4 regions of the Streptomyces sp. NPDC007983 genome follow, and region 4 is predicted to be linked to each of the others. Evidence: riboswitches for the same ligand, from Rfam matches in the RefSeq annotation. Region 4 holds a riboswitch; each other region holds the start of a gene.

What was found. Region 4 has a riboswitch for cyclic di-AMP ahead of ACFZCY_RS34525 (NlpC/P60 family protein). Riboswitches for the same ligand answer to the same signal wherever they lie in the genome.
Region 1: it holds a riboswitch for cyclic di-AMP, as region 4 does, so the genes downstream of both, ACFZCY_RS37620 (transglycosylase family protein) here and ACFZCY_RS34525 (NlpC/P60 family protein) in region 4, are expected to answer to the same signal.
Region 2: it holds a riboswitch for cyclic di-AMP, as region 4 does, so the genes downstream of both, ACFZCY_RS04610 (peptidoglycan DD-metalloendopeptidase family protein) here and ACFZCY_RS34525 (NlpC/P60 family protein) in region 4, are expected to answer to the same signal.
Region 3: it holds a riboswitch for cyclic di-AMP, as region 4 does, so the genes downstream of both, ACFZCY_RS35890 (peptidoglycan DD-metalloendopeptidase family protein) here and ACFZCY_RS34525 (NlpC/P60 family protein) in region 4, are expected to answer to the same signal.

The regions. Positions count from the first base shown of each region.
Region 1 covers NZ_JBIBJI010000019.1:107,366-114,260, forward strand. The annotation lists gene ACFZCY_RS37600 (exopolyphosphatase) at 1-746, opposite strand, end outside; gene ACFZCY_RS37605 (DUF501 domain-containing protein) at 743-1,288, opposite strand; gene ACFZCY_RS37610 (septum formation initiator family protein) at 1,356-1,829, opposite strand; gene eno (phosphopyruvate hydratase) at 1,981-3,267, opposite strand; gene ACFZCY_RS37620 (transglycosylase family protein) at 3,382-4,053, opposite strand; cyclic di-AMP (ydaO/yuaA leader) riboswitch at 4,060-4,226, opposite strand; gene ACFZCY_RS37625 (transglycosylase family protein) at 4,481-5,422, opposite strand; gene ACFZCY_RS37630 (cytochrome P450) at 5,535-6,788, opposite strand.
Region 2 covers NZ_JBIBJI010000001.1:971,794-978,688, reverse strand. The annotation lists gene ACFZCY_RS04630 (hypothetical protein) at 1-466, opposite strand, end outside; gene ACFZCY_RS04625 (hypothetical protein) at 593-898, shown strand; gene ACFZCY_RS04620 (hypothetical protein) at 1,234-1,500, shown strand; gene ACFZCY_RS04615 (aldo/keto reductase) at 1,612-2,556, opposite strand; gene ACFZCY_RS04610 (peptidoglycan DD-metalloendopeptidase family protein) at 2,716-3,879, opposite strand; cyclic di-AMP (ydaO/yuaA leader) riboswitch at 3,891-4,022, opposite strand; gene ACFZCY_RS04605 (SpoIIE family protein phosphatase) at 4,297-5,466, opposite strand; gene ACFZCY_RS04600 (hypothetical protein) at 5,797-6,150, opposite strand; gene ACFZCY_RS04595 (DUF6227 family protein) at 6,304-6,895, opposite strand, start outside.
Region 3 covers NZ_JBIBJI010000017.1:78,201-85,095, reverse strand. The annotation lists gene ACFZCY_RS35900 (insulinase family protein) at 195-1,556, shown strand; gene ACFZCY_RS35895 (insulinase family protein) at 1,577-2,962, shown strand; cyclic di-AMP (ydaO/yuaA leader) riboswitch at 3,188-3,350, shown strand; gene ACFZCY_RS35890 (peptidoglycan DD-metalloendopeptidase family protein) at 3,364-4,158, shown strand; gene ACFZCY_RS35885 (FCD domain-containing protein) at 4,384-5,148, shown strand; gene ACFZCY_RS35880 (HPr family phosphocarrier protein) at 5,263-5,544, opposite strand; gene ACFZCY_RS35875 (GNAT family N-acetyltransferase) at 5,744-6,895, shown strand, end outside.
Region 4 covers NZ_JBIBJI010000016.1:7,354-14,248, forward strand. The annotation lists gene ACFZCY_RS34500 (MFS transporter) at 1-222, shown strand, start outside; gene ACFZCY_RS34505 (alpha/beta fold hydrolase) at 391-1,188, shown strand; gene ACFZCY_RS34510 (NlpC/P60 family protein) at 1,185-2,249, opposite strand; gene ACFZCY_RS34515 (hypothetical protein) at 2,475-2,828, shown strand; gene ACFZCY_RS34520 (L,D-transpeptidase family protein) at 2,994-3,719, shown strand; gene ACFZCY_RS34525 (NlpC/P60 family protein) at 3,814-4,995, opposite strand; cyclic di-AMP (ydaO/yuaA leader) riboswitch at 5,003-5,195, opposite strand; gene pcrA (DNA helicase PcrA) at 5,364-6,895, shown strand, end outside.

The DNA.
Region 1 (6,895 bases), on a different contig from region 4:
GCGTGATGGATCGCGGCCGGGTCGTACTCCGTCAGCCCCAGCGCGATGGCGGCGACGGTGGTGACCGAACCGGCCAGCCCGACCAGGGTGTGCCCGCCCTCGCCCGGGCGGCACGCCCCGGTGAGGGGCACGGTTTCCCCGGCCAGATCCAGCGCCCGGCCGATATCCGTTGTGATGGCACTGATCTGACCAGCCGTTGGCGGATCGGTCACTTGACCCTTTACGACGAGATGCCGCTCCGTCAGCCGCACACAGCCGATGTCGACGCTGCGGGCCGCCCGCACCCCGTCGTCACCGCTGACGAACTCCGTCGAGCCGCCGCCGATGTCCACCACCAGGAACGGACCGCTCAGATGCTCATGTCCGGTCAGCTCCTTGGTCGCGCCGGTGAAGGAGAACTCCGCCTCCTGGTCGCCGGTGATCACCTCGGGCTCGACGCCCAGGATGTCCACGACGCCGCGCACGAACTCCTCGCGGTTCTCGGCGTCCCGGGAGGCCGAGGTGGCGACGAAGCGGACGCGCTCGGCGCCCAGCTCGCGTATGACCTCCGCGTACTCCCGGCACGCGGCGAAGGTGCGCTCCAGCGCCTCGGGGGCCAGCCGCCCGGTGCGGTCCACGCCCTGGCCCAGCCGGACGATCGTCATCCGGCGGTCCAGCTCGGTCAGCTCGCCCGTGGCCGGGTCGGCGTCGGCGACCAGCAGCCGGATCGAATTGGTGCCGCAGTCCACGGCCGCGACGCGGGTCATGCGGTCCCCCCTTCCGTCCCGGCGTCCCCGCAGGGGCTCACGCACGGGCCCTTGCGCCACCACTCGGGCAGCAGCGCGATCGCCTCGTCACCGAGCGGGTTGACCCCGGGCCCGGCCGCGAGGGAGTGGCCGACCAGGACGTGCAGGCACTTCACCCGGTCCGGCATGCCGCCCGCGCTCGGGAAGCCCTTCAGCTCCTCGATGGCGTCGCGGCGGGCGATGTAGTCCTCGTGGGCGGCGCGGTAGGCGGCGGCCAGCTCGGGGTCGCTGCCGAGCCGGGCCGTCATCTCCTTCATCACGCCCTCCGCCTCCAGCGTGCCGATCGCGGACGCGGCGCGCGGGCAGGTCAGGTAGTAGAGGGTGGGGAACGGGGTCCCGTCCTCGAGGCGGGGTGCGGTCTCGACGACATCGGGGTTGCCGCAGGGGCAGCGGTGCGCGACGGCGCGCAGACCCCGCGGTACGCGGTTCAGCTGCTCCTTGACGGCGGCGATGTCCGCGTCGGTGGGCGCGGTGGGCTCCGTCTGCGGAGGGGGCGTGTCCATGAGGGGAAAAGTTCTCTTCGATCGGTGTCGGACCGGGTGCGACCGTGACGGGCGCCGGCGCGGCGCGTCAGCGGTTCGCGGCGGCCGCCTTCGGCGCGTCCGCCGTGTCCACGGTGTCCCAGAGGTTGGTGTACCAGGGGCGGTCGGCCGCGCCCTGGTCGGTGGAGTGCTCGGCGTTGGCGCCGGGGTCCACCATGCTGAAGCCGGTCTCGCCCGGCATCAGGTAGTGCAGATGCTCGCGGGCCCGCCGCTCGATGTACGCGGGGTCGCGCAGCCGGGCCTTCTGCTCGCGCAGCTTGGCCACCTCGGCGCGTTCGCGCTGGGCCTGGCGCCGCTGGTCGGCGATCTCCGAGCGCTGGGAGATGTACTGCCGCATGGGGTAGGCCAGGGCGACCACGAGGGAGCAGACGACCAGCGCGAGGAGGGCGGCCCGGCCGGTGAGCCGGCTGCGGCGCTTGATCCGGGCACGGTAGACCCGGGCGGCGGCGTGTTCGCCGAGCGCCTTGAGCCTGGTCGCGGTGGAGAACCGATCCGCCGGCACGTCGCCTCCCCGGTGATGACTTCGCTTGAGCAGTGCCCGCTTGAGTAGGGGCTGTCCCCGGCCACGGTACGGGACCGCGGCCGGGGACAGGTGTCAGACGTGTCCGCTGTCGACGCTTCGGACGTGTCCGCCGTCGACGCCGTGGACGGGGTCAGCCCTTGAAGCGCGGGAAGGCGGAGCGGCCCGCGTACACCGCGGCGTCGTCCAGGATCTCCTCGATGCGCAGCAGCTGGTTGTACTTGGCCACCCGCTCGGAGCGGGCCGGGGCGCCGGTCTTGATCTGGCCGCAGTTGGTGGCGACGGCCAGGTCGGCGATGGTGACGTCCTCGGTCTCACCGGAGCGGTGCGACATCATGCACTTGAAGCCGCTGCGCTGGGCCAGCTCGACGGCGTCGAGGGTCTCGGTGAGCGAGCCGATCTGGTTGACCTTGACCAGCAGGGCGTTCGCGGTGTCGTTCTCGATGCCGCGGGCCAGCCGCTCGGGGTTGGTGACGAAGAGGTCGTCGCCGACCAGCTGGACCTTGTCGCCGAGCTGCTCGGTGATCGTCTTCCAGCCGTCCCAGTCCTCCTCGTTCAGCGGGTCTTCGATGGAGACCAGCGGGTACGCCTCGACCAGCTCGGCGTAGTACGCGGTCATCTCGGACGCGGTGCGGTCCTTGCCCTCGAACTGGTAGACGCCGTCCTTGTGGAACTCGGAGGCGGCGACGTCGAGCGCGAGCGCGATGTCCTGGCCCGGCTGGTAGCCGGCCTTCTTGATGGCTTCGACGATCAGGTCCAGGGCGTCCCGGTTGGAGTCGAGGTTCGGCGCGAAGCCGCCCTCGTCGCCGAGGCCGGTGGACAGGCCCCGCTCCTTCAGCACGCCCTTCAGGGTGTGGTAGACCTCGGCGCCCCAGCGCAGGGCCTCGGAGAAGGACTCGGCGCCGACCGGCGCGATCATGAACTCCTGGATGTCCACATTGGAGTCGGCGTGCGAACCGCCGTTGAGGATGTTCATCATCGGGACCGGCAGCAGATGCGCGTTCGGGCCGCCGAGGTAACGGAAGAGGGGCAGGTCGGACGCCTCGGAGGCGGCGTGCGCCACGGCGAGGGAGACGCCCAGGATGGCGTTGGCGCCGAGCGAGGACTTGTCCGGAGTGGCATCCAGGTCGAACATCGCCTGGTCGATCAGGCGCTGCTCGGTGGCGTCATATCCGACCAGCTCGGGGCCGATCTGCTCGATGACGGCGAGGACGGCCTTCTCCACGCCCTTGCCGCCATAGCGGTTCTTGTCGCCGTCACGGAGCTCGAGGGCCTCGAAGGCGCCGGTGGAGGCGCCGGACGGGACGGCGGCACGGCCGGTGCTGCCGTCGTCGAGGCCGACCTCGACCTCGACCGTGGGGTTGCCTCGCGAGTCGAGGATCTCGCGAGCTACGACGACGTCGATGGACGGCACGAGGATCTCCTTCGTATGGGTCTTCGGTAGCAGCATGAGCCTAACCGCACCGAAGCCCCGACGGGGTGCACCGTGGGGGCGGCGCACCCGGCCGGGGCTCGTTGACTACGGTGTGGCTGCTCAGCTCAGGTGGAGCTGCTGGCCGGGGAAGATCATGTCGGCCTGCTGGATGATGTTCTTGTTCAGCTCGAAGAGCTTCTTCCAGCCGCCCTTGACGTCCTCCGTCTTGGCGATCTTGCCAAGGGTGTCGCCGGACTTGACCTTGTACTCGCCGTCGCCCTTCTTGATCGGGCCGCGGACCTCGGAGCGCGCGGCGTGCTCGGGCGCGCTGCGCGGCGCGGCCTTCGGCTTGGCGGACGGGGCCGACTGCGAGGAGTCGGACTGGCTCTGCTGCGGGGTGGACGGCGCGGGGGCGGGGGCGCCGCCGCTGGTCAGGCCCTTGCCGCAGACCGGCCAGGCGCCCTTGCCCTGGCTGGCGAGGACCTTCTCGGCCACCTGGATCTGCTGGCTCTTGCCCGCCTTGTCGGCGGTGGGTGCGAACGCGGTACCGCCGTAGGCGGCCCAGGTGGAGGAGGAGAACTGCAGGCCGCCGTAGTACCCGTTGCCGGTGTTGATCGACCAGTTGCCGCCGGACTCGCACTGCGCGACCTGGTCCCACTGGGAGCTGGTGGCGGCAGAGGCGGACGTCGCACCGATGAGCGGAGTGGCCACGGCGGCTCCGGCGAGGCCGACGAGCGCGGTGATGCGGGTGGCCTTGGAAGGACGACGGTGCTTGCCCTGAGCGTTGGACATGTTCGTTCGTTTCCTCACCGACGCCTACGAGGTGAGCTGTCGGGTTCGGGCGTGAGTTGCCCGGCCCGGTGCGGGGTTCGCACCGGGCTTCACCCCTAGCCGTTCGGCCGATTCCGCTGGCCTCCCGGCACTTACCTTGGGTCCCCCGCTCCTGCCTTCGGCGCTGGCGCGTCGGTACCGGACGACCGCCGGCAGGACTCGGCGTGACGGTCGACGGTGCTCGCGGTGGCGAGCGGAAAGACGTTAAACACACGTCCGGGAAACGTTCAAACACCCTTATCGCAGCGAAGAGGGCTGTTATCGATCTCACTCGTCCTACATCGGCGCAGGTGGGGCCGGGTGTGGAGAGACCGGACACGAGGGACGGCCCGGAAAATGTGACGAGAGGTATGTCTCACCGGCGCCAGATCGGGCAAATCACCCCGGATTACTGGCCCCTGATGGTGAGATCAAGTCGCTGACCAGGGAGAATGAGATCCGGGTCGGTTCCGATGAGGTTCTCGTTGCCTTCGTAGATCCGCCGCCAGTCGCCGCCCAATTCCTGCTTTTCGGCGATTGCTGAAAGGTTGTCACCCGGACGCACCGTGTAGCCGCCATCCGTGGGGTTTTCGGCACGATTTGCTCCGCCACGCGAGGCACGGTCGCTCGGTCGCGCGTCCCTCTCCGGCTCGCCGCGGTGCTTGCCGGAGGGCGCGGAGGCGTCGGCCGAGGCGTCGGCCGGGTCCGAGGCGCCCGCGGAGGGGGTCGCGGAGGGGGTCTTGGCGGGTCCTTCGGAGGCGTCCTCGCCGGAGGAAGAGGAAGAGGAAGGGGACGGCGAGGGGTCGGGCGCGTCAGAAGAAGGGGACGGGGAGGGCGCGTCGTCGTCCAGCCCGTCGGGGGCCTTGGAGACGTGGGGCCGCTCCGGCTCTCCGGCGTCCCGGCCCGAGTCGCCGCGCTGCGGGGGCTGCTGGGAGGGGCGCGCCGTGCTGCCCGGGTTCACGTCCGGGGCGTCGCCGTCGTCGGTCAGCCCGGCGTTCAGCGCACAGCTGGGCCAGGCGTCCGGGCCGCGGTCGCCGAGTATCGACTCGGCGACGGCTATCTGCTGGGAGCGGCTGGCGAGGTCGGGGCGCGGGGCGTAGTCGGTGCCGCCGTACTTCTTCCACATGTCGAGGGTCAGCTGGAGACCGCCGTAGAAGCCGTTGCCCTCGTTGGCGCTCCACATCCCGGCGCTCTCGCACTCGGCGACCCGGTCCCAGGTGGAGGCCGGGGCGGCCTGGGCGCCGGTCGCTCCGAAGAGCGGGATGGCGATGCTCGCACCGGTCACCCCCGCCGCGACGACGATGGCCGGAGCCTGGCGGGGGCGGCGGTGACGTCCGTTCCCGGAAAGCATGCGAATCGCCTCTCGTGTGGGGGTCGTTTGTCGGTTGAACATAGCGACGTCACACGATCATCACAAGCCGGTGTATCCCAGGTCACGCCGCGGTCACGCGCCTGACCGGCAGTCACTTTCCCCAGGTCACCGGGAGGGTGCGCAGCCCGCGCATGATGAGCCCGCCGCGCCAGCGCAGGTCGTCCGGCTCCACCGCCAGTTGGAGGTCGGGGAGTCGGCGCAGCAGGGTGGCGAGCGCGGTCTGTGCCTCCAGGCGGGCCAGCGGGGCGCCCAGGCAGTAGTGGATGCCGTGGCCGTAGCCGAGGTGCTGGTTGTCGGTGCGGGCCAGATCGAGGACGTCGGGGTCGGCGAAGCGCTCGGGGTCGCGGTCGGCGGCGGCGAGCACCACCAGCACCGGGTCGCCCTCGGCGATGTGCTGACCGCCGATGGTGACCGGCTCGGTGGCGAACCGCCAGGTGGCCATCTCCACCGGGCCGTCGTAGCGCAGCAGTTCCTCGACCCCGGTGGCGAGCAGCCCCTCGTCCCCTTCTTCTGCTTCTTCCAGGTGTTGCTGCAGCCGGGCACGCTGCCCGGGGTTGCGAAGCAGGGCATAGAGCCCATTGCCGATCAGATTGACGGTGGTCTCGAAGCCCGCGAAGAGAAGGATGAAGGCCATCGCCGCGGCCTCGTTCTCGGTGAGGTGGTCGCCGTGGTCACTGGCCCGAATCAGATCGGAGATCAGGTCGTCACCGAGGGCGGCGCGCTTACGGTGGATCAGATCGGCCAGGTACGCGCGGATCCGCTTCACCGCGCGGGCCACCCCGCCGCGCGGGCCCCCGCCGTGCCGGATCATCGTCCCGGCCCAGTCCCGGAAGTCGTCCTGGTCCTCCCGGGGGACGCCGAGCAACTCGCAGATCGCATAGATAGGGAGAGGAAAGGCGAACTCGTGGATGAGGTCCGCCTCCCCGCGGGCCGCGAAGGCGTCGATGAGGTCGTCGGTCAACTCGCGCACCCGCGGGGCGAAGGCGGCGACGCGGCGCGGGGTGAACGCCTTGGACACCAGCCGCCGCAGCCGGGTGTGGTCGGGGGGATCGATATTGAGCAGATGTGTCATCAGATCCGCGCGCTGCTCGCCCGGGATGCCCACCTTGCCCCGGGCGTGAGCGGATTCACTGTGCCGCTGGGGGTTCTTCGACAGCCGGGCGTCGGCGAGGGTCTGCCGGGCGTCGGCGTAGCGGGTCACCAGCCAGGCCTCGACCCCGCTGGGCAGCGTGGTCCGATGCACCGGGGCGTGCTCGCGTAGCCAGGCGTACGCGGGGTAGGGATCGGTGGCGAACTCCCAGGTGAAGAGGGTGGGAGCGGAGGCGGGGCAAGGCTGATCGGACACGTCCCGACGATACCGGCCACGGCCCGCGGATTCCGATACGCCGCTTATCGGAAGTAAATCCGTAACGCGAAAGTAAAGCCAATTAATGGCGATGCAATTCGACGACC
Region 2 (6,895 bases), on a different contig from region 4:
TGCTCGCGCCTCCGGCGCCACCGTCGTCGGAGCAGATCGCGGCCGCGCCGAGGATCTTCGTGGCGTTGGCGACGAAGAACGCCTGTTCCATACCGCCGCTCTCGGGCTTGACGGTCAGCTTGCCGGGGGCGAGGTACGACATCTTGCCGACGATCACCTGGTGGTTGCCCGCGTTGGCGACGCCGCCGCCTTCGGAGGGGGACTCGCTGCCGGTGCCGCCGGTGGACTTGCCGCCGTCCTGGCCCTGCTTGGCGGAGTTGTCCGAGGAGGACGAGCCGCCGCTCGTGGACTGGGTCGACGCCGAGGCGTCCTGCGAGGCGGGCGCGTTCGAAGAGCTGGAGGAGCTCGCCGCGCCGTCGTCGGGCCCGCAGGCCGTGGCGCCCAGGCCCAGCGCCGCGGCGGCGACGATGGTGGCGGCGATGCGGCGGCCGGCGCGGCCGCGGAGGCGGTTGGTGGCGGTGTTCATGGTGCTTCTCCCGTTGCTCTGTGCTCTTGTGCCGTTTCCGGACGACAATCAGTCTCGAAGATCGAGTTGGCGTTCCACTAACGGACAACTAATGCGGTGCAGCGCGTTGAGCAGGGAGGTAGCGACATGGCTGGAGTACCGGCGGGGCTGGTGGCCGCGGGTGGGTTGATCGGGGGGTACGGGGTGGCCCGGTGGACCAGGAGGCGGCCGCTCGGTGGGGTCGCGTTGGCGGCGGCCGGGGCCTTGGCCGCCAAGGGGTGGCGCGAGAAGGCGGGGAACGGGACCGCGGCCGCGTTGAGCGGGTTGTACGTGGCCGCGTTCGCCGGATCGCATCCGCTGGCGAAGAAGGTCGGGGCGTGGCCGTCCGTCTTCGGCGTCGCCGGTGGGGTCGCCGCCGCCTCGTGGGTGCTCGCCGATCGGCGCGGGGCGTAGGGGGTCCGGATACGCGCTGACGGGCGGGCGGGCGGCACGGAGGTGCGCGGGAATGGTGCGGGCGATCCGCTGGGGAAGCTCGCGCCGGCCACCGCCCGGACACCGGGCTTCAGCGCGGCCGCCAAGGGCCACCACACGATCACGGCGTACTCGGTGGGCGCCGCCTTCCGGCACCGCGGCACCGCGGGCGCTTCACTGCGCCATTGGAGGTGGCCGAGGGACAGTCCTTGGGCCGTGTGGACCAATTCCGGCGTCTTCCTCAGCCTTCTTCATGATTTTCTCTCTTAAATCTGAACTGACAGTCGACATCCGACTGCGCTTCATATGGAGGAATCATGCAGATCGCGAAGAAGGTGGCCTTCCTGGCCGCGACCGCCGGCAGCCTGGCGCTCCTCGGGACCGGCACCGCAGCCGCCCATGGCATGGACCACGAGGTTCCGACTCCCCCCGTCAGTGTCCAGTCGTGCAGCGTCACCACCGGCGACCTCAACTTCACCAACGGGGACATCACCACCGGGAACGTCGGGGACAACTCCCCGGTCGCCAACAACACCATCGTGATCAGTGTCAGCTGCTTCAACACCACCACCGATGACGACTGAGGCGGCTTAGGGCGTAAAAAGCTGGGAGTCTCCGGGCGGCATGTCGCCCCGGGGACTCCCAGCGCAACGTAAGCGACGCGCCGAGGCGACGGCGCGTCGCCGGGAGCGGCGTCAGGCCGAGGCGGACGTCAGGAGGTCCAGTTCGGGCTTGGTGAGCTGGAGCTCGGCGGAGGCCAGCAGGGCGGGGAGCTGGGCGGGGACGCGGGCGCTGGCGACGGGGGCGACCACGGTCGGCTGGGCGGCGAGCCAGGCCAGGGCGACGGTGGCGTGGTCGGCGTTGTGGTTGGCGGCCACGTCGTCGAGAGCGGCGAGGACCTTCTGGCCGCGCTCCGTATCCAGGTGCTGGGCGGCGCCCGTGGAGCGGGCGCTGTCGACCTCGGTGCCGGGGCGGTACTTGCCGGTGAGGAAGCCGGACGCGAGCGCGTAGTACGGGAGCGTCGCCAGGCCGTGGCGGGCGGCGACGTCGGCCAGGTCGCCTTCGAAGGTGTCGCGCGAGACCAGGTTGTAGTGGGGCTGGAGGGCGACGTAGCGGGCCAGGCTCTCCTGGGCGGAGAAGGCCAGGGAGGCGTCGAGGCGCTCGGCGGTGATGTTGGAGGCGGCGATCTCGCGGACCTTGCCCGCCTTCACCAGCTCGTCCAGGGTGGAGATGATCTCCTCCACCGGCACCGACGTGTCGTCGTAGTGGGTGTAGTAGAGGTCGATGTAGTCGGTGCCCAGGCGCTGGAGGGATTCGTCCAGGCCGGACTTGATGGCGGCGGAGGAGAGCCCGCGGGGCTCCGGGACGCCGGCGCCGACCTTGGTGGCGAGGACGATGTCGTCGCGGTTGCCGCGGGAGGCGAACCACTTGCCGAGGATCGTCTCGGACTCGCCGCCCTGGTTGCCGGGGGCCCAGGCGGAGTAGACGTCGGCGGTGTCGACGAAGTTGCCGCCCGCCGCCACGTAGGCGTCGAGCACCTCGAAGGACTCGGCCTCGTCGGCCGTCCAGCCGAAGACATTGCCGCCCAGGGAGAGCGGGAAGACGGACAGGTTGCCGATGGTCCTGCGGGTCTCAGTCATGCGTTTCTTCAACGCTCGTGGTGGAGGGGGTTATTCCGCTGCCGTCCGCAGATGACAGACCGCAGATGACAGAAACCGGCGGCCCTGGCGTCAAGGGGGGAGAGAGCGCCAGAGCCGCCGGAGCGAGGGGCCGCCGGAAGCGACGGCCGGTTCAGGGTGTCACGGGTTCAGCCCGTGGTCGCGCAGCCAGGGCATCGGGTCGATCGGCGAGCCGCCGCCCGGCCGCACCTCCAGGTGGAGGTGGGGGCCGGTCACGTTGCCGGTGGCGCCGACGCGGCCGATGGTCTCACCCGAGGACACCTTGCCCGAGGTGACGACCATGGACGACAGGTGGCAGTACCAGATCTCGGTGCCGTCATCGAGCTTGAGCACGATGCGGTAGCCGTACGAACCGGCCCAGCCCGCCTGGGTGATGGTGCCGCCGCCCACCGCCTTGACCGGGGTGCCGGTCGGGGCGGCGAAGTCCTGGCCGGTGTGGTCGGCGGACCACAGGTCGCCGGCCTGGCCGAAGCCCGCGGTCAGCGTGTACGAGGCGACGGGGAGGGTGAGCCCGCTGGACGTGGACGTCTTGGCGGGGCGGTCGGCGGCGGCCTTGGCCGCGGCCTCCTTCTCGGCCTCCGCCTTCTCCTTGGCCTCGGCGGCCTTCTTCTTGGCGGCGGCCTCGGCCTTCTTCTGCTCGGCCAGGTCGCGGGCCTTGGCGGCGGCCTTGGCCGCGTCGTCGGCGGCGGCCTTGGCGGCGGCCCGCGCCGCGGCCTCGCGCCGGTCGTCGTCCGCCGCGGTCTGCTGGCTCTCGGCCTGCCGCAGGATGCGGGTGCGCAGCGCCTCGCCCGAGTCGGTGGCGCTGGTGGTGAGGGTGGCCGCGGCGGGCTGGGAGGAGTCCTGGTCGTCGGCCATCAGGGAGCCGATGCCGGGCAGGTCCTTGGCGGCGGGCAGCTGGGCCTTGACCTCGTCGGCGACGTGGGCGAGGTCCGGCATGGAGATCGGTACGGCCGGCCGGTCCTTGGCGCTCGCCATGCCGCCCGCGCCGACCGCCGCGATGACGCCGACGCCGAGGACGGCGCCGCTGCGGGCCATGGTCCCGCCGCGCTGCTTGACGACGCGGTGCTTGCCGCGCAGCGGGGCGATGGACTCCTCCGTCGGGTTCCACTCGTCCCAGACGGCTTCTTTGGCGACGGAGGAATCATCCCCTTCGGCGCCGAGGCCGATCGTGGGCCGGGCGCCGGCTCCGGCGTCGAAGCCGACTCCGTACGCGGTCGCGGTGCCGATGCCGGTACCGGACGAGCGGTACGGAGCTTCGTCCAGTACGGACCTGTTGGACGCCACCGGGGCGCACTCCTTTCCTTCCCTCTCGCCTACCGGGTTAGCTGACGGGTTCGGAGCAGGAAGGTCTCCTACGGGTCAGGTTCGACCCGATTCACCCCAAGGTGGTGGTTCCCCGGTTCCCTGTGCTGCGGCTGTTACCGCCGTGGTGCGTGGTGCCGCTGGTGGTGCTGTCGCTGCACGTATGGGATTCGGCGACGGCGCACGGTGCCGCCTCTGCGACGGCTGTGTCGACCGCGCTGCGTTATCGAACGTTAATAGAGAGCGCGACATGATTCCAAGCTCTTCTGAAGAATCCGCGCAGCTTTGGGATGAACTTAGTAAGCATCGGGGGACAAGTAGGGGCGTTTCACCCCGGTTGAAAAGGGATGGTAAAAACCTCCGGCGAGCTGATCGTGCGTCAATCGTTATGCGTACGCGTCACGGTCGGCTACGGTCCGTGTCCGGAGCGGGCGCCGTCGTTCCGTTCGCCGTCGTTCCGTTCGCCGTCGTTCCGTTCGATACGGGCGGCCGCCGGACCGCGAGGAGTGCCATGTCGTCCGAGGTCTCCCCGCCCGTATGCCGCGCGACGTCCTCCACCAGCGCGTCGAGCAGCCCGCCCGGCCCGGGGAAGCGGCGGCCGCGCAGCCGCTCCTCCGGTACGTAGAACGTGCCGTGCCGGTCGCGGGCCTCGGTCACCCCGTCCGTGAACAGCAGCAGCGTCGCGTCCTCGGGGAACCGCAGCTCCGTCACCCGGTCGGGCCACGCGCCCAGTTCGCCCATCCCGAGCGGCAGCGCGGCCGTCTCCGGCCCCAGGGGCCGTACCTCGCCGTCGCCGGGCAGCAGCAGCGGCGCGGGGTGGCCGCGGTTGATGAGGCGGAGGATGGAGTCGCCGCGCGGGATCTCGCCGAGGACGGCGGTGGTGAACCCCTCGAACGCCTCCAGCTCGGCCCGCCGCGCGCCCTCGCGCCGCAGTGCCCGCTCCAGCCGCCCCGCCAGCCCCTCCAGCGTCGTCTCCTGCTCCGCCGCCTCCCGGAAGGCGCCGATGAGGACCGCGACGACCTCCACGGCCTGCAGCCCCTTGCCGCGCACGTCCCCGACGAGCAGCCGTACGCCGTGCGGGGTGTCCTGCACCGCGTACAGGTCGCCGCCGATCGCCGCGTACCGCTCGGCCGCCACATAGCGCGCCGCGACGTCCAGCCCGGCGATGCGGGCGGGCGGTACGGGCAGCACGGCCCGCTGCGCCGCCTCCGCGACACCGCGCGCCGACGCCAGCCGACGGTCGCCGCGGCGGACGACGCGGTTGATCACGAGCGCGAGCAGGGCGACGGTGGCCACCGTGGCGATCTCGGTCGCGGCCTGGGTCGGGTCCTTCACGCCGTGCAGTTCGGCCAGCAGGCATACGGCGAGGAGGGCGAGGACCGCGGTGGCGACGGTCTGCCGCAGCGGGAAGAGGGAGGCGGCGACCAGCGGGGCCGCGGCGAAGAAGGGGGAGGCGGTGTACGGGGCCGGGGCGGCGAGGTCGAACGCGACGCCGACGAGCAGGAGGACGGCGGGGGCCCAGCGGATCGGCCGGCGCCCCGCCGATGCCTGGACGGCCTCCTCGGCCATGACGAGTCCGGGGGCCGCGACCGAGGACCGGGCGGCGGGCGTACGGACGGGCGTACGGGCACCCGTACGAGCCCTGGTCCCTCGCACCCGCGCCACCGGCTTCTCCCGCTGTCCCTGGATCCATGACCCCGTCACCAGGCTCCCGGGCGCCGGGGCACGGTGCGAGCCGGTGGCGGCCATGTGGGTGCGTCGTCAGATGCGTCGCCGGGTGGCCGCCCCTGGACGCCGAGCGGCCCCGGATGACAGGCATCCGAGGCCGCGGGGTGGGCCGTGGCGTCCGCCGGGGCCCGGTCAGCCGCGGCCGAAGCCGCCGCCTTGGTTCTCGTGGCCTCAGGGGGTGCCGTAGGCGATGTTGGTGCAGTTGCTGCCGACGGTGATCCCGCCCGTGGGCGCGGTCCCGGAGACAGCGGCGATGGGGCCGGTGGCCGTGTCGCAGTCGTTGCCCTGGTAGGCCGCGATGCCTTGGGTGAAGTTGAGGCAGTTGCTGGCGGCAGTGATGTCACCCGTGGCGGCGCCCACGGAAGTGGCGACGATGGCGCCGGTGGACGTGTCGCACGTGTTGCCCTGATACGCCCCGAAGGGGTCGAAGCCCCCGTAACCGTGGGCGGACGCTCCACCCGCGCTCCCCAGGACCAGGGCGCCTGCCGCCACGGTCAGGACAGCTACCTTCTTGCCGATGTTCACTTGATTTCCTCCAGAAAAGCCGAATCCGCGGAAAACCACACGTTCCGATTGAACGGAAGGACATCCGCGACACCGGGGAGGCGCGCACGCACTTCACCCGATGGGCCCACTGTCGGATTAGCCGGAAGTCAGCACCTCAAGGGATCGACGCCGTCAAAGATCGACGCCGAGGGCGCGGGCGTGGCGGTCGGCCGCCAGCTCCGCCGACACCTCGTCGAGGTACACCTCGCACACCAGCCGTCCGTCCCGGGTCAGGTTGTGCTCCAGCTCCCACAGCACGATCTCGTCGCCGCCCGCGAGCAGGAAGGCGTGCTCGTAGAAGCGGCACCAGGTGGCGTCGGGGCCGCCGGAGCGGCGGCGCGGCTTGGGGGCGAGGGCGATGTCATGGGCGAACGCGGTCGCCAGCAGCCGCTCGGTCTCCTCCCCCGGCCGGTCCGGGTTCTCCGCGCGGCGCAGTACGCGGCGGGCGTGGTCGGCCGAGTCGTCGGCGACGTACGCACGCTGGGCGTCCGGGGGCTCGGCGGCCTGGAGCATCTGATCCGGCAGCCACAGCGGTAACCCGTCCAGCTCCTCCCAGCGGGCGCCGCCGATGCACCGGTGGACGCGGCGCTCGGCGAGCTCCAGGGCGTCCTCGTGCGCGTACAGCTCGAACAGCGGGCGGTCGTCCGGGCCGGTGTTGTGCTCCAGCTCCCACAGCAGCAGGCTGCTGCCGTCCGGCAGCAGGAAGACATGCCGGTACGTCGTG
Region 3 (6,895 bases), on a different contig from region 4:
GACCCCGTGAGCGGCCCCGCGCGGCCCCTCCGCGACCCGTTCCGCAGCCGCGCGAGCAGTGTGGCGCGCCCTTGGCCCGACCTTTGCGTGACGGGAACTTCGCCAGATGTCCGTGCGGTTGCATACAGTGACAGAAGCGCTCATCACGCGGTTCGCACGCGCTCCATCACGCGATCGAAGGGACGTACATGCCCATGGGTCACACGGCCACGCAACAGGCCGGCTCCGGCGGCCTGAAAGCGACCGAGCACCGTCTGGCCAACGGCCTGCGGGTGGTGCTCTCCGAGGATCACCTGACCCCGGTCGCCGCGCTCTGCCTCTGGTACGACGTCGGCTCACGCCATGAAGTCAAGGGGCGTACCGGCCTCGCCCACCTCTTCGAGCACCTGATGTTCCAGGGCTCGGCCCAGGTGACGGGGAACGGCCACTTCGAGCTGGTCCAGGGGGCCGGCGGCTCGCTCAACGGCACGACCAGCTTCGAGCGCACCAACTACTTCGAGACGATGCCCGCCCACCAAATCGAGCTGGCGCTGTGGCTGGAGGCGGACCGGATGGGGTCCCTCCTGACCGCGCTGGACGACGAGAGCCTGGAGAACCAGCGCGACGTCGTCAAGAACGAGCGCCGCCAGCGGTACGACAACGTGCCGTACGGCACGGCCTTCGAGAAGCTCGTCGCCATGGCCTACCCCGAGGGCCACCCGTACCACCACACCCCGATCGGCTCGATGGCCGACCTGGACGCCGCCTCGCTGGAGGACGCCCGGGAGTTCTTCCGTACGTACTACGCGCCGAACAACGCGGTGCTGTCCGTCGTCGGCGACATCGACCCCGAGCAGACGCTCGCCTGGATCGAGAAGTACTTCGGCACCATCCCCTCCCACGAGGGCAAGCGGCCGCCCCGCGACGGCACGCTTCCCGAGGTCATCGGCGGGCAGCTGCGCGAGGTCGTGGAGGAGGATGTCCCGGCGCGCGCCCTGATGGCCGCCTACCGGCTGCCGCACGACGGCACCCGTGAGGCCGACGCCGCCGACCTGGCGCTGACCGTCCTCGGCGGCGGCGAGTCCTCGCGGCTGCACAACCGCCTGGTGCGCCGCGACCGTACGGCCGTCGCCGCCGGGTTCGGCATGCTGCGGCTGTCCGGCGCGCCGTCGCTGGGCTGGCTGGACGTGAAGACCTCCGGCGGGGTCGAGGTGCCCGCCATCGAGGCCGCCGTCGACGAGGAGCTGGCCCGCTTCGCCGAGGAGGGCCCGACGCCGCAGGAGATGGAGCGCGCCCAGGCGCAGATCGAGCGCGAGTGGCTGGACCGGCTGGCCACCGTCGGCGGCCGCGCCGACGAGCTGTGCCGGTTCGCCGTGCTGTTCGGCGACCCGCAGCTGGCCCTGACCGCCGTGCAGCGGGTGCTGGACATCACCGCCGAGGAGGTGCGGGCCGTGGCCGCGGCGCGGCTGCGCCCCGACAACCGTGCCGTGCTGGTCTACGAGCCCGTCCAGGGCGCCGAGGACGCAGACGCCGCAGAAGCCGCCGACACCGACGCAGAAGGGGAGGCGGCCCAGTGAGCGACGCCGTCACCGCCACCATGACCTTCCACCCGCAGCCGCAGGGCGGCGCCCCCAGGCCGTGGGCCTTCCCGGCGCCGCAGCGCGGTGAGCTGTCCAACGGGCTCACCGTGCTGCGCTGTCACCGCCCCGGCCAGCAGGTCGTCGCGGTGGAGATCAACCTGGACGCCCCGCTGGACACCGAGCCGGCCGGTCTGGAGGGCGTCGCCACGATCATGGCGCGCGCCCTGTCCGAGGGCACCGACAAGCACACCGCCGAGGAGTTCGCCGCCGAGCTGGAGCGCTGCGGCGCCACCCTGGACGCCCACGCGGACCACCCCGGCGTCCGGGTCTCCCTGGAGGTGCCGGTCTCCCGGCTGCCCAAGGCGCTCGGCCTGCTCGCCGACGCCCTGCGCGCCCCCGCCTTCCCCGACGGCGAGGTCGAGCGGCTGGTGCGCAACCGGCTGGACGAGATCCCGCACGAGCTGGCCAACCCGGCCCGCCGCGCCTCCATGGCCCTGGCCAAGGAGCTGTTCCCGGCCGAGTCGCGGATGTCCCGGCCGCGCCAGGGCACCGAGGAGACCATCGAGGGCATCGACGCCGCGGCGGTGCGGGCCTTCTACGAGGCGCACGTCCGGCCGTCCACCGCGACCGCGGTCATCGTCGGCGACCTGGCCGGGGTCGACCTCGACCAGGCGCTCACCGACACCCTGGGCGCCTGGACCGGCGGCCCCGCCCCGCAGCGGTCGGTCCCTCCGGTCATCGCCGACGACACCGGCCGTGTGGTGATCGTCGACCGGCCCGGCGCGGTCCAGACCCAGCTGCTCATCGGGCGCGTCGGCGCCGACCGGCACGACCGCGTCTGGCCCGCGCAGGTGCTGGGCACCTACTGCCTGGGCGGCACCCTCACCTCCCGTCTGGACCGGGTGCTGCGCGAGGAGAAGGGCTACACCTACGGGGTGCGCGCCTTCGGCCAGGTGCTGCGCTCGACGCCGCCCTCGCCGGCCGGCGGCGGCTCGGCGGGCGCCTCGCTGCTGGCGATCAGCGGTTCGGTGGCCACCGAGGTCACCGGCCCGGCGCTGGAGGACCTGTGGACGGTGCTGCGGACGCTGAAGGAGGAGGGGCTGACGGACGCCGAGCGCGATGTCGCCGTGCAGAACCTCGTCGGCGTCGCACCGCTCAAGTACGAGACGGCGGCCGCCGTCGCGGGCACGCTCGCCGACCAGGTCGAGCAGCACCTGCCGGACGACTTCCAGGCGCAGCTGTACGCCCGGCTCGCCGAGGCGGGGACCGTGGAGGCGACCGCGGCGGTCGTGAGCGCCTTCCCGGCCGACCGGCTGGTGACGGTGCTCGTGGGTGACGCCTCGAAGATCGAGGAGCCGGTCAAGGCGCTCGGCATCGGAGAGGTGCGCGTCATCACCGGCTGAACCCCGGCCCGGCCGGCCCGATATGTCCCCGGGCCCGGCGCAAGGCACCATCGGCACAAGGACCCTGGCGTCGCACAAGACGCCGGGGTCCTCCCATTTGCCTGATTTGCGGGGCGTTTGGTTTGTGGCGAGAGCAACAAAAACCCGTAACCGTTTGGTGATCGAAACGCGGCCCGTTTAGCGTCAGTGCGGCTGTTCGCCGGATACCCGCCGCACCCGCGGCACGGACAGCCATCGCCGAGTCCCATGGTGCGAGTGCCAGGGGAGCCGGGGACCCAAACGTCCCTGGGGTGAATCGGACGCCTTCCCCGCCCGGGGGAGGGGCCCGTAGGAGACCTTCCTGCTCCGAACCCGTCAGCTAACCCGGTAGGCGAGAGGGAAGGAAAGGAGTGCGCCACCACATGGCGTTCACCCGTGCCGCTGGGAAGCACCGACGTCCCCGCCAAGCCGCCGTCCGCACCGGCGCCAACATCGCGGGCATCACCACGGTCGCCTCGGGCGTCGTCGCCGGCATCGCCGGCCCCGCCCTCGCCGCGACCGGCGAGACGCCGTCTCCCCAGGACACCGGTCTCCGTCAGGCGATGGTGATGGGCGACGGTCTCTCCGACCAGATCGACGCGCAGGCCCAGTCCCAGAGGGACGCCGCCGAGGCCGCCGCCGCCAAGGCGAAGGCCGAGGCCGTGGCCCGCCAGCAGGCCGCGCGGAAGGCCGAGGCCGCCGCGAAGAAGGCCAAGGCGGAGCGCGACGCCAAGGAGCGCGCCGCGCGTGAGGAAGAGCGCAAGCGCCTCAACACGTTCGTGTCGCCCATCAGCGGCTCCTACGTCTCCACCGGCTACGAGGCGTCCAGCGGCCTGTGGTCCTCCGGCAGCCACACCGGGATCGACTTCCACGCCTCCACCGGCACCTCGGTGCACTCGGTGGGCTCCGGTGAGATCGTCGAGGCGGGCTGGGGCGGTTCGTACGGCAACAACGTCGTCATCAAGATGAACGACGGCACCTACACCCAGTACGGCCACCTCTCGTCGATCGGCGTCTCGGTCGGCCAGAAGGTCACCCCCGGCCAGCAGATCGGCCTGTCCGGCGCCACCGGCAACGTCACCGGCCCGCACCTGCACTTCGAGGCCCGCACCACCGCGGAGTACGGCTCGGACATGGACCCGCTGTCGTACCTGCGCTCGCACGGCGTCAATCTCTGACGCACCCCTGCCCTAGTCGAAAGGCCCCGTCCGCCCCGGACGGGGCCTTCGGCGTGCCCCGCCGCCGTGACCGTCCCCTCGACCGTCGACCGTGACCAAAAAATATCCCCGAATTGACTTCGCCCATCGGAAATCCCGGCGGCTTCGAATAGAGTCGCTGAATGCGCGTCAATGGGATGCGTTTCGCGGCGGTTGAGGCGGAGGTTCGACAATGCGGGACCGGAAATGAACGGGGATACGGCCGCCGTCCAGGGCGGCCGCCGGATTTCGGCACACGCGGTATGCACGGCGATCCGTGACGACATCATCTCCGGTACCTATCCGCCCGGCAGCCGGCTGGCCGAGGAGCTGCTCGCCCGGCGCTACGGGGTCTCCCGGGTGCCCGTCCGCGAGGCGCTGCGCACCCTGGAGTCCGAGGGCTTCGTCACCACCCGGCGGCATGCGGGCGCATGCGTCGCGCAGCCGTCCGAGAAGGAGGCGGCCGACCTCCTGGACATCCGGGCCCTGCTGGAGCCGATGGGCGCCGCCAGGGCCGCCCAGCGGCGCACCGAGGGGCATGTGAAGGTGCTGCGCGGTCTGGTGCGGCTCGGTCAGGAGCGGGCGCGGCACGGCCGGCTGGGCGAGCTGCGCTCGCTGGGCGACTGGTTCCACGAGACGCTCGCCCAGGCGTCCGGCAGCCCGAGTCTGTCGGGACTGCTGGTGCAGCTGCGGCGCAAGACGGCGTGGGTGTACGCGGCGGATCCGGCCCGTGCGCAGGCCGGGGCGGGCGCGCCGGGGGCGGCCGGGTCCATGGACCTCTCGGTGCGCGCCGTCGAGTCCTGGGCCGAGCACGGGGCGATCGTGGACGCGGTCGCGCGCGGTGACGCCGACCGGGCGCAGGCGCTGGCCGCCGCGCACACCGAGCGCTCGCTGTCCGAATACCGGGTGCGAAACGCATCTCCGGTGAGAACTCCGAAACATTCCGTAAACACGGCGAGCGGGCGAAATTAACAGCCGCCCGGTATAAAGCTGAGCGGAATTCCCGATGCGAAAAAACAACGGGGCCGCGGTGATCCGTAATGGTTCACCGCGGCCCGGCCGCGCCGAAATGCGATTCGGACGGAATCAGACGGTCTCCGGAAGCTCCTCGAGACCCTCGGCCACCAGCTTCGCCAGACGGTCGAGCGCGGCCTCCGCGTCCTCGGCCTCGGAGGCGAGCACGACCTCGTCGCCACCCTGAGCGCCCAGGCCGAGCACGGCGAGCATGGAAGCGGCGTTGACCGGGGCGCCGCCCGCCTTGGCGATCGTGATGGGGACGCCGGCGGCGGTCGCCGCACGGACGAAGATCGATGCCGGGCGGGCGTGCAGGCCCTCGGCCCAGCCGATGTTGACGCGGCGCTCAGCCATGGTGTTGCCCTTCAGATCTGCGGGTGCTGTTGTCTAGACCAGATCATACGGTGTCCGGTCTCGCCCGGGTCGGGCCCGAGTGGGTCCGGTCATGTCCGAACAGGTCCGATACGGACTTTCCCTCGACACCCCCCGTTCACGCAAGGGTGTCCGCCATGCGGACCTCTCCGTCCCGTACCCGAGCCCGTACCCTGTCCCCATGCCGAGCCCGTCGGATCATCACGCGTATCCCACCCACTGGGAGGCCGACGTGGTGCTCAGGGACGGCGGCACCGCGCAGATCCGCCCCATCACCCCCGATGACGCGCAGCGCCTGGTCAGCTTCTACGAACACGTCTCGGACGAGTCGAAGTACTACCGCTTCTTCGCGCCCTACCCCCGGCTCTCCGACCGCGACGTCCACCGCTTCACGCACCACGACTACGTCGACCGGGTCGGGCTCGCGGCGACCGTCGGGGGCGAGTTCATCGCCACCGTCCGCTACGACCGCATCGACGAGGACGGCCTGCCCGCCCACCTCTCCTCGGCGTCCCCGGCGGGCGCCCCCGCAGACGAGGCCGAGGTCGCCTTCCTGGTCCAGGACGCCCACCAGGGCCGCGGTGTGGCCTCCGCGCTCCTCGAACACATCGGCGCCGTCGCCCGCGAGCGCGGCATCCGCCGCTTCGCCGCCGAGGTGCTGCCCGCCAACACCAAGATGATCAAGGTGTTCACGGACGCGGGCTACACCCAGAAGCGCAGCTTCGACGACGGCGTCGTCCGCCTCGAATTCGACCTCGAACCCACCGAGGCCTCCCTGGCCGTCATGCGCGCCCGTGAACAGCGCGCCGAGGCCCGTTCCGTGCAGCGGCTGCTCACCCCCGGCTCCGTCGCCGTCATCGGAACCGGCCGGGCCCCCGGCGGCATCGGCCGCACCGTACTGCGCAACCTCCTCGACGGCGGCTTCACCGGCCGGGTCCACGCCGTCAACCACGCCTTCCCCGAGGACTGGACGCGCCTGGAGCCCGACGGCGTCCCGGCCCACCGCTCCCTGCGCGAGGTCGACGGACCGGTCGACCTGGCCGTCGTCGCCGTCCCCGCCGCGCAGGTGCCCGCCGTCGTCGCCGACTGCGGCGAACACGGCGTCCAGGGGCTCGTCGTCCTCTCCGCCGGGTACGCCGAGAGCGGCCCCGAGGGCCGCGTCCGCCAGCGCGACCTGGTCCGCCAGGCCCGTACCTACGGCATGCGGGTCATCGGCCCCAACGCCTTCGGCATCATCAACACCGCCGAGGGCGTGCGGCTCAACGCCTCCCTCTCGCCCCGGCTGCCCCTCCCCGGACGCATCGGGCTGTTCACCCAGTCCGGCGCGATCGGC
Region 4 (6,895 bases):
GCGGACGTGCGCGCGGAGGCCCTGGCGACCTTCTTCCTCGCCGCCTACACGGGTCTCGTCGTCACCTCCCTCGGACTCGGCCTCGCCGCACAACTGACCACCCCGACGACAGCGACGCTGTGGTTCTCCGGCTTCCTCGCCGCACTCCTCACCGTGATCGCCCTCCTCAACCGGACGGTCGGCGGAGCCGGCCGCCGGCCTTCACCGTCCCCGTCCCCGTGACCCGACACATGCGCAAGGAGAGCAACACATGACCACGACCACGAACACGACCACGTCCCGCCCGCTCACCGGCTTCGGCACCGTGAGCGGCGCCCCTGGCTCCCGGACGGCTTCACGGACGTCTTCGACAGCAGCCTCGTCCGCGTCGGCGACGTCGGCCTGCACACCGTGCAGGGCGGCACCGGGCGGCCCCTGCTCCTCGTCGGCGGCTGGCCGCAGAACTGGTACGTGTGGCGCCACGTCATGCCGCGCCTCGCGGAGCACTTCCGCGTCGTCGCGGTCGACCCGCGCGGCGTCGGGCCGTCCGACAAGCCCCGCGCCGGCTACGACACCGGCACCGTGGCGGCCGAACTCGTCGCCCTCATGCGGGCGCTCGGCCACGAGCGCTTCGCGATGGCCGGGCACGACGTCGGCATGTGGCTCGGCTACGCCCTCGCCGCCGACCACGGCGACGCGGTCGAACGCCTCGCCCTGCTCGACGCCATGATCCCCGGCCTCGCGCCGGACATCCCCGTCTTCGGCCCCGAGGCGCAGAACGACATGCTGTGGCACTTCGCCTTCAACCGGAAGCGGGACATCAACGAACAGCTCGTGCGCGGACGCGAGCACATCTACTACGGCGACCAGTTCCGGGTGAAGGCCGCGCGGCCGCTGCCCGACTCGGCCATCGACTTCTACGTCGAAACCCTCGCCCGCGACCCCGAAGCGCTGCGCGCCAGCTTCGAGTACTACCGGGCCACGGACGACAACATGGCCCAGAACAACCGGCGCAAGCAGCACCCGCTCCGTATGCCGGTCCTCGGCGTCGCCGGAGCCCGCGGCCAGGGCGAACGGCTCGCCGCCCTGCTCGACCCGGTGACCGAACGGCTCGACAGCGTCGTCCTCCCCGACTGCGGCCACTACGTGCCCGAGGAGCGCCCCGAGGCCCTGCTCGACCACCTGCTGCCGTTCCTTCGAGACCGCTAGACCGGGCGGGCCGCGCCCGCGAAGGGCATCTGGTCGATCGGGGCCACCCGGACCGGGGAGCCGGGGCGCGGGGCGTGGATCATCAGGCCGTTGCCGATGTAGAGGCCGACATGGCTGACGCCGGAGTAGAAGAAGACCAGGTCACCGGGGGCGAGTTCGCCGCGCGAGATGCGGCGGCCCGCGTTGATCTGGGTGTAGGTGGTGCGCGGCAGGGACACCCCGGCGGCGCGCCAGGCGGCCTGGGTCAGCCCCGAGCAGTCGTAGCCGTACGGCCCGGTCGCGCCCCAGACGTACGGCTTGCCGATCGCCCCGTACGCGAAGGAGATGGCGCGGGCCGCCCGGCCGCCCGTCCGGGCGGGGGCGTGGTGCCCGGGCGTCGACGTGGTGCGGGCGTGGGCCTCCTGGGCGGCGCGGAGGCGGTCGCGCTGGGCGCGGGTCAGCTTGGCCAGCAGCGCGTCGGCCGCGGCCAGCCTCTCCTGGACCGCGTGCTTGTGGCGGGACGCGGCCGCCCGCGCGGCGCGCAGCGCGTGGAGACGGTCGGCCGCCTCGCCCCGGACGCGGCGCAGCGACCGCTCCTCGCGGGTGATGCTCGCGATCGTCACCGCCTGGCGGTCGCCCGCGCGGTCGGCGAGCGAGGCGCGCTGGAGGTACTGGGCGGGGGAGGAGGCGAGGGCCAGCTGAAGGGTGGGGGCGACGGTGCCGGAGCGGTACTGGGCGGTGGCGAAGGCGCCGAGGGCGTTGCGCGCCGTGTTGAGGCGGGCGGTGCGGCGGGCGGCCTCGTCGCGTAACCGGTGGAGCGACCGCTGCGCCCGGTCGGCCGCGGCCCGGGCGCCGTCGTACTTCTCGGTCGCCTCCTCCGCCTCCCGCTGATACGCGTCGACCTTCGCCTTCACTTGGGCGGACGTCAGGCGGGGCTCGGCGTGCCCGATGCCCGGGAGGGCCGTCGCGGAGGCGACTCCCGCGAGGGCGAGGGTCGCGGCGGTGCGGATGGTGGTGCCGGTGAGCGACGAGCGGTGCCGCTGCTTCGGCTTCGTAGGGGGCTGCGGCGCCACTGCGGCGATTCACCTTCCATGCGGGGACAGGATGTCTTGTGAGGGGAAGCTAGGCCGGGGGGCGGCGCGGCGCGCTGAGATGACCGGAGCTGGACGGAATCGTCCTACCGGTGGCGTCCGCTGATCACGGGGTCGGCGCGGGGAGGGCGGGATCGGGGCGGCTGTGACCGATGTGCCGATCGGGGCCCACCCGGGTGACTGGCGGTGATATGTGCGGGGCTAGTCTCCGATGCCATGGACGTACTCATCAATGTGTTCGTCGGCCTGCACATCGTCGGCATCGCCGCCCTGCTGGGGGGCTTCCTCTCCCAGCTCACGGCGATGCGCGGGGGCGGCGCGCGGATGACGCCGGGCATGCTGCACGGCGCCCTGACCATGCTGGTCACGGGCGCCGCACTGGTCGGGCTGAACCAGGCGGACGATCAGACCGTCAACACGGTCAAGATCGGCGTCAAGCTGGCGCTGCTGGTCGTGATCCTGGGGCTGGTGTATGTGAAGCGGGACGAGGAGAAGGTGGAGCCCGCGCTGTTCGGCGCCGTCGGCGCGCTGACGACGGTGAACATCTTCATCGCCGTCCTCTGGACCTGACCCGGCACCGGCTCTCCCTCCCTTCCCCTCCCCTCCCTCCCGCGTCGCCGATGGGCCAACCGGGGGCGGGAAGGGGCGGAATGGGGGAAATCGCACCTGTAAGCGCAACCCGACGCGCTCTTCGACTGTCTTACCCGTCAAGGGCAAGCCCGGAGGGAGCGCGCAATGGGGGTAAAGGCAGAGTTCGGGGCGTGGCGGGCATGGCGCCGCCGTACGGCGGTGGCTTTGGGCATGGCGGGCATGGTGGTGCCGTTGTCCGTCGCACTCGGTACGGCACCGGCGCAGGCGGCGACGTCGTGTACGGCGAGCACCGGTCCGTATCAGAAGCAGGTCGAGAGGTTCCTCGGCCGTCCCGTCGACGGTCGGCAGTCCTCGGGGGACTGCCGCGCGACGCGGAGTTTCCAGATCAACCACGGCATCAGCCCGACCATCGGCTACGCGGGCCCCGTCACCTGGGGCGTCATGAAGCTGATCAACGCGCAGCGGGCGGCGGGGCACAACCCCAACGCGGCGCGTAAGTGCCCCACCAACAAGGGCCGCATCGCCTGCGTCGACCTCACCCGGCAGCTCAGCTGGGTGCAGGACGGTTCGCGGCTGGTGTTCGGGCCGGTGCCGGTGCGCAGCGGGCGGGACAAGTACGAGACCCGCACCGGGCTGAAGAAGGTCTACTGGCGGGACATCGACCACTGGTCGACGCTGTACCACGTGGCCATGCCGTACAGCCAGTTCTTCGACGGCGGCCAGGCCTTCCACTCCATCGCGGGAAGCGTATGGTCGCCGCCCGGCTCCCACGGCTGCGTCAACATGCGGTCCGGCGACGCGAAGAAGTACTGGAGCCTGCTGCGGAACGGCGACGACGTGTACGTGTACGGGCGCAAGCCGGGCACGTGATCTCGTGATCGCGTGATCATGTGACGCGGAAGCGGTGCGGCTGCCCGATCGCGCATCGGGCAGCCGCAGCGTCTGTCTACCGCCGTTACTACCGCTATGCGGGCCGGACGCTTCCGTAGATCGGCATCTCGGTGATCGGTGCCTTCTTGACCACATCCCCCGGCTTCGGGGCGTGGATCATCATGCCGTTGCCGATGTAGAGCCCGACGTGGCTGATGTCGTCGTAGAAGAAGACGAGATCACCGGGCTTGAGGTCGGAGGTCGAGACACGCGTACCGGCCTTCACCTGGTCCCACGTGGTGCGCGGCAGCGAGACACCGGCGGCCCTCCAGGCGGCCTGGGTGAGCCCTGAGCAGTCGTAGGAGGTGGGGCCGGTCGCGCCCCAGACGTACGGCTTGCCGAGCTGGGACTCCGCGAAGTCGATGGCCTTGGCCGCCTTGGTGCTGTTCGTGGAGGTGGAGGAGCCGGTGCTGGAGCCGCTGCCGGAAGAGGAGCTTCCGCTCGACTGCTGCTCCTGCTGCTGCTCCTGCTGCTGCTGGGCCGCGGCCTGCCGCTGCTTTTCGGCCAGCTCGGCCGCCTTGCGCCGCGCCTCCTCGGCCTTCTTCTTCTCGATCGCCGCCAGCCGCGCCTTCTCCTTGGCGGTCAGGCTCGCCAGCAGCCGGCGGGCCTGGGACAGCTTGTCCTGGACGGACTTCTTCTTGGTCTTCAGCTCTTTCTGGGTCTCGGTCAGCGACGCCAGGCTCTTGGCGGCCTCCCTGCGCTCCTTGGCGGCCTTCGCCGCCTGCGTCTGGAAGTCGTCGACGGCTCTCTTCTGCGAACCGGCCATCCGGCTCATCAGATGGGACTGGTCGAAGAGGTCCTGCGGGTCGTTGGAGAACAGCAGGCTCGCGGCGCTCGAGGTCATGCCGCCGTTGCGGTACTGGGCCGCGGCGTAGGTGCCGAGTGTGCGGCGGGCCTCGTTGAGCTTCTCGGTGTTCTCGGCGACATCGGCCAGCAGCCGGTTGACCTTGGTGCGCTGCTGCTCGGAGCGCTCCTTGGCGGCGTTGTAGTGCTGGGTGGCGGATTCCGCCTGGTGGTAGAGGGTGTCCACCTTCTCCTTGACCGCCTCGATCGACTGCGTGGTGCCGGGCCTCGGGTCGCCCGGGGCGGCGTTCGCGGTCTGGGAGAGAAGGGTGACGGAGGCGAGGGCGGCGGTGGTGAATCCGACGGCGGTACGGCGCCCGGTGGACGACGTGGCGGTGGGTATTCGGGTCCGCGGCTTGCGGTGCGACGCCAAGGGAGGCGACTCCTTCCGTGGACCGCCTACCGGGTTAGCTGTCGGGTTCGGGCGGTTCGGAAGGTTGCCCTACGGCCTCTGCGGATGGACGACATGTCGTACGCGTCGTACCGCCACTCGGGCCGATTCACCCCATGTTGCGTTGTGGGTCCCCGGCTCCGGGCGCCTTGCGACGTGGCCGGACTCGGCGGAGGCCGCCCGGGCCGGCGCGGTTCGCCGACGGGTGTACGGGCCGCCTGGGGGAGGACGGTAGCCAACTCGTGGTGCTCCTGTGAAGGCTGGTGGTCGTTTTGCCCGAAACCGTTTCGTGACATCCATGTGCAGTCCATGCGTAGGCTGTCAGTGCGGCCGCCTAAACTCGGTGAGCGATGAGCAGCCTCTTTGACGACAGCTTCCTGGCGGATCTCGGGCCTCCGAGCGAGGAGCCCCCGCCGCCCGAGGATTCCGCGCACCCGGACCCCGCCGGCGGTTCAGGCGGCGAGGACGTGCCGCACCACCTCTTCACGGGCGCTTTCGACGCGCCGGTGCCGAGCGGGGGGACCAGAGAGGCGTACTACCGGGACGGCGCGGCCCGCCCGGCCATCGACCCGGCGGCGCTGCTGGAGGGGCTGAACGAGCAGCAGCGGGCCGCCGTGGAGCACACGGGCTCGCCGCTGCTGATCGTCGCGGGGGCCGGGTCCGGCAAGACCCGGGTGCTCACCCACCGCATCGCGTATCTGCTCGGCACCCGCCACGTGCACCCCGGGCAGATCCTCGCCATCACCTTCACCAACAAGGCGGCGGGGGAGATGAAGGAGCGGGTCGAGGAGCTGGTCGGCCCGCGGGCGAACGCCATGTGGGTGATGACGTTCCACAGCGCCTGCGTCCGCATCCTGCGCCGCGAGTCGAAGAAGCTGGGCTTCACCTCATCGTTCTCGATCTACGACGCCGCCGACTCGAAGCGGCTGATGGCGCTGGTGTGCCGGGATCTCGACCTGGACCCGAAGAAGTTCCCGCCGAAGTCGTTCAGCGCCAAGATCTCCAACCTGAAGAACGAGCTGATCGACGAGGAGACCTTCGCGGGGCAGGCGGCGGATGGCTTCGAGAAGACGCTCGCCGAGGCGTACGCGATGTACCAGTCGAGGCTGCGCGAGGCCAACGCCCTCGACTTCGACGACATCATCATGACCACGGTCAATCTGCTCCAGGCGTTCCCGGACGTCGCCGAGCACTACCGCCGCCGCTTCCGGCACGTCCTGGTCGACGAGTACCAGGACACCAACCACGCTCAGTACACGCTGGTGCGCGAGCTGGTGGGCACTGGCGCGGGCGCGGGCGCGGGCTCCGGCACGGACGAGGAAGCCGTGGAGCCCGGGGAGCTGTGCGTCGTGGGCGACGCCGACCAGTCGATCTACGCGTTCCGGGGCGCCACGATCCGTAACATCCTCCAGTTCGAGGAGGACTATCCGGACGCGCGGACGATCCTGCTGGAGCAGAACTACCGCTCCACCCAGACCATCCTGAGCGCGGCCAACGCCGTCATCGAGCGCAACGAGAACCGCCGCCCGAAGAACCTGTGGACCGAGGCCGGCACCGGCGCCACCATCACCGGCTACGTCGCCGACACCGAGCACGACGAGGCCCAGTTCGTCGCCGACGAGATCGACCGGCTGACGGACGCGGGGGACGCCAAGGCCGGGGACGTCGCGGTCTTCTACCGCACCAACGCCCAGTCCCGTGTCTTCGAGGAAGTCTTCATCCGGGTCGGGCTGCCGTACAAGGTCGTCGGCGGGGTCCGCTTCTACGAGCGCAAGGAGGTCCGCGACGTCCTCGCGTACCTGCGCGTGCTGGCCAACCCCGAGGACGCCGTACCGCTGCGCCGCATCATGAACGTGCCCAAGCGCGGCATCGGCGACCGCGC